DNA from 2 places in the Halomonas sp. NPDC076908 genome. Region 2 is predicted to be linked to the other one. Evidence: predicted binding sites of a transcription regulator. Region 2 holds the regulator's gene; the other holds the start of a gene.

Region 1 (2,399 bases), on a different contig from region 2:
CAGTGGGCACCGCTGTGGGTAGTCGACTTCCCAATGTTCGAGGCGGATGACAACGGTCGTCTTAGCCCGCTGCATCACCCCTTCACGGCGCCTTCCTGTTCTCCTGAAGAGCTAAAGGCTGATCCTGCGAAAGCGCTATCTCGCGCTTACGATATGGTGCTCAACGGCACTGAGCTAGGTGGCGGTTCTATCCGTATTCACGACCAAACCATGCAGAGCACGGTGTTTGAGATTTTGGGCATTGGTGAAGAAGAAGCCCAAGAGAAATTCGGCTTCCTGCTAGATGCGCTTCAGTACGGCGCGCCGCCCCATGGTGGCTTAGCGTTTGGTTTGGATCGACTGGTAATGCTGATGGTAGGTGCCAAGACTATTCGTGAAGTGATTGCCTTCCCGAAAACGCAAAGTGCTGCTTGTTTGATGACCAATGCACCCGGCGAAGTAAGCCCCGAGCAGTTAAAAGAGCTCAATATCCGTCTGCGCCAAAAAGCACAGCCGGAAACAGCCGCCGAATAAATCGGTTGAGTGACTGACCAGCACCGACGCCTTGGCGTCGGTGTTTTTGTATGTTGCTAACGTTCAGCGTTAAGCCCACTCATGAGTACCCGTTTCATGGTTGAAAAGAAGCCCGTTGTAGCTGTCCGTATTTTGGGGATCGACCCTGGCTCACGTGTTACTGGTTACGGCGTGATTGATGTGATCGGGGTTAAGCCTTGTTATGTAGCGAGTGGCTGTATTCGTACCGCTAACGGTGCGCTAGAGCAGCGATTGGCACAAATCTATGCAGGTCTTAGTGAAGTGGTGGAGCTCCATCGACCTACTTCGGTTGCCATTGAGCGCGTGTTTATGGCCAAAAATCCTGATTCTGCATTAAAGCTTGGCCAAGCGCGTGGTGCGGCGTTGGTCTGCATGGCCAACCATGGCTTAAGTCTTGCCGAATATGCCGCGCGGCAAATTAAGCAAGCCGTCACCGGCCAGGGCGGTGCGGATAAAGCTCAGGTGCAGCATATGGTCACCGCTATTCTGCAGCTTTCCGCCACGCCTCAAGCCGATGCCGCCGATGCATTAGCCATTGCATTAACTCATGCTTATAACGGTCACGCCTACACCAGTAATGGACTGCCCGCCACCGCCTCGCGAGGGCGTAGTCGCACCACGGGGCGTTGGCGGCTTTAATTTAACCGCTCGCCGAAAGGTTGTACTACTGGTCACCTGTACAGAGTCGCTTTATAGTAAACGCTTGTTTTTCACCCAACTGTTTATACACCCGTGCGAGCGACTTTATGATTGGACGTCTGAGTGGCCAGCTAGTGGCAAAGCACCCCCCCTGGATTGTCATTGATGTCCAAGGCGTGGGTTATGAGCTGGAAACCTCAATGAATACGCTGGTGGCACTTCCCGCGCTTAACGAGAGCGTTTCGTTATTTACTCATTTAACCATTCGAGATGACGCCCACCTGCTGTATGGGTTTGGCCGAGAGCATGAGCGTGCTCTGTTCCGTGCACTAATCAAAGTCAACGGTGTTGGACCCAAACTCGCACTGGCTATTTTGTCCGGCATGGATGAAGACGCTTTTATGCGCTGCGTGCGTGATAATGACAGCAAAGCGTTAACCACCTTGCCAGGTGTTGGTAAGAAAACCGCCGAACGGCTGATTATCGAAATGCGCGATCGCTTCCCGGATTGGCAAGATAAGTGGGAAGATGGCAGCAATGCATTGCTGGCTCTTGAAGCCGCCAGTGGTCGGGCCTCTGCCCGTGATAGCCTAGCTGATGCAGAAGCCGCGCTGGTCAGTCTAGGGTACAAGCTTACTGAAGCATCGAAGATGCTCGCTGATATCGATCCTAATCAGTCGACCGAAGCGCTTATTAAAGCCGCGCTAACCCAACGTATGAATGGCTGAACCGTCAGTTTAAGCTGACGTAGTTCTCAATGGACGTGGATGGAAAACACATTTGCCACCCGTATTAAGGAAAAAGTCATTAAGAATGAGTGCCTATGTTAGAACATGACCGGCTGATCGCCGCTGAACCTGAGCAGGGCGAGGTGCGCATTGATTATGCAATTCGCCCGAAGCGGCTTGATGATTACATTGGCCAGCCGCGTGTTCGTGAGCAGCTGGAAATTTTTATTGGTGCCGCACGGTTACGTGAAGAGAGTCTTGATCATACCCTGGTGTTTGGCCCCCCCGGGTTAGGCAAAACTACCTTGGCGCATATTATTGCCGCCGAGATGGGCGTGGGAATGAAGTCGACCTCTGGCCCGGTGCTCGAGCGTGCTGGCGACCTTGCGGCCATGCTCACCAATTTGGAACCTGGTGACGTTCTTTTTATTGACGAAATTCACCGTTTGTCACCCGTGGTTGAAGAAGTGCTTTACCCGGCCATGGAAGATTTTCAGC
Region 2 (2,399 bases):
ACACTTTTAAACTGTTGCGCTCGGCAGGCACCGCAAGGACAGTGTTTGCCATGGTTTCAAGCAGGGTTTCAAGCGGAATCACTTGCCCTGCATGGGTCGCTTCCAGCTCATCAAGTGCGGTATGAAATCGCTGAGTGAAGGGGTCTAAATAGCGCGAAAAAACGGCCTGAATCAATGCTTTCTTGGAGCCAAAATGATAATTCACAGCGGCTAAGTTGACGCGCGCTTTACTAGTGATGTTGCGCAACGAAGTTTCAGCGAAACCTCGCTCTGCAAACAGCACTTCAGCGGTGTCGAGTATACGTGTCACCGTATCAGATTGAGCCATGGCGCTCTCCAGGGAAACGGGTGTTTAAAACATAGCAAAATACTATGCCATAACTCAGATAGGCTCAACGCTTGATTTGTTACTAAAAAAACCAAGCAATGCTTAAGAAAAAATATCGTTTTAAACAATTGAGAACGTTCCAAGCGAGATAAATATGAGTATTGACGAGCCATATACTGGACAGAGGAACATACTGTATACTTAAACACTTATAACTTAGTCACCCTTTAATTTGTTACTGTCTATTCACTATTTATGGAGTCTGGTATGTCGCGTCCGCTAACCGCTCGTCAACAGCATGTATTTGATTTTATCGTTAAGACTATGGGCGAATTTGGCTACCCTCCAACACGCGCTGAGATTGCTAAAGCGCTTGGCTTCCGCTCGCCAAATGCTGCTGAAGAGCACTTGCGCGCGCTAGAACGTAAAGGCGTGATTCGAATTATCCGCAATACGTCGCGCGGTATCCGGCTGCCCAACCAAGAGCCGCAGGAAACTATCGATCCTACTGTCGCTACGCTGCCTGCAAACGTGGATTCAAATCCCACCGGCTTACCGGTCATTGGTGAAGTGGCCGCTGGAAGCCCAATCTTGGCCGCCGAACACATTGATCGCTACTGCCCGTTACCGCCTGAATACTTCACGCCTAAAGCAGACTACCTGCTTCGGGTACGCGGACTATCCATGAAGGATATCGGCATTTTAGAGGGCGATTTATTGGCAGTTCACCGCACAGAGCGAGTACGCGATGGGCAGATCGTTGTAGCTCGATTGGATGATGAAGTGACGGTTAAGCGCTTTAAACGCCAAGGACATCAGGTAACCCTGTTTGCTGAAAATAATGACTTCGCTCCGATTGAAATCGATCTACGCTCACAATCTCTTGAGATCGAAGGCGTTGGCGTTGGCGTCATTCGTGGAGGCAATGGCCAAGCGCTCGGCTAACAACAGCCCTCTACTGCATATCGATATAACGGTGGTCATTAAAAGTGGCCACCCAATCAGGATGGTAGACCAGCAGAATACTCAGCAGCATGCCGGTAATAAAGGCCTCTGACGGCATGAGCAGAGGCAAGAAGCGAGCGTACTCCTGAGCTAGAAAAATCGCGTCAGGATCGGTTCCGGCGACAATGATCAGCAAAACTACAGTAAGCCCGCCCCCTAGCGTAGCTAATGCGGCCCCGAAGAAACCACACGCAAACAGAAAGACCATTAAGTTATCTGGCAGGCGGCGGTCTACCAACCGCCAGACCACACCAATGATAGTCGCTGGCACAATCCCCGTCACCAGCACATTCGCCCCTAATAGCATCCACTCATTGCGGCCGATAATAACCATTGCCACATTGATCACGACATTGCTGATCAAAGCCAAGGGCACTTTGAATATCAGCGTCATTAAGGCGGTAAATACCAGATGCAGCGTTAGCCAGTCGACCGCCTGAGCGCGTAGCTGCCACATCAGCACCACCGCCAGAGTCGCGCCCAGCCAGCGGTGCTGAAGCTCCGTATCGTCAATTAATGCTTGCCACGGCTGCCGCCAGAGAGCCCAAACCATAACGCATAGCGAGAGTAGCGAAGTGAGCAATAGCGCCCAGGGCGCTAATACACTTTGCGCAAATGACATGGCAGCCTCCCTGGTGAGTGAGCGTTATGATGAGCTGTTAGCTGAAAACAACCGTTTTGTTGCCATGAACAATTACGCGATCTTCTAAATGCCAGCGTAAGCCGCGCGCAAGCACTGCTTTCTCAACATCACGTCCAAAGCGGACTAAATCTGTGGGCGTATGACAGTGGCTTACCCGGTGAATGTCCTGTTCGATGATAGGGCCCGCATCGAGTTCCTCGGTCACGTAGTGGCAGGTAGCACCAATGAGCTTAACGCCGCGTTGATAAGCCTGATGGTATGGCTTCGCGCCCGCGAAAGAGGGTAAGAAACTGTGGTGAATATTAATTACTCTTCCTGCATAGCGTTCGCATAACTCAGGCGGAAGAATTTGCATATAGCGCGCCAGCACGACGCAATCCGCGCGAACAGCGTCTATTTCAGCCTGAACCTGGGCAAACGATG

The links. Region 2 encodes LexA, which represses DNA repair genes until DNA is damaged. Its sites were predicted from a motif close to TACTGTNTANNTANACAGTA; they were not measured.
Region 1: ruvA (Holliday junction branch migration protein RuvA) is a predicted target of LexA. The motif match lies at 1,200-1,219, and genes of this name have one in related genera.

What each region holds. Positions count from the first base shown of each region.
Region 1 is NZ_JBNNIW010000003.1:62,910-65,308, reverse strand. It holds gene aspS (aspartate--tRNA ligase) at 1-513, shown strand, start outside; gene ruvC (crossover junction endodeoxyribonuclease RuvC) at 610-1,173, shown strand; gene ruvA (Holliday junction branch migration protein RuvA) at 1,281-1,901, shown strand; gene ruvB (Holliday junction branch migration DNA helicase RuvB) at 1,997-2,399, shown strand, end outside.
Region 2 is NZ_JBNNIW010000014.1:41,613-44,011, forward strand. It holds gene ACQKE4_RS10265 (TetR/AcrR family transcriptional regulator) at 1-328, opposite strand, end outside; gene lexA (transcriptional repressor LexA) at 596-1,273, shown strand; gene ACQKE4_RS10275 (energy-coupling factor ABC transporter permease) at 1,284-1,955, opposite strand; gene purU (formyltetrahydrofolate deformylase) at 1,993-2,399, opposite strand, start outside.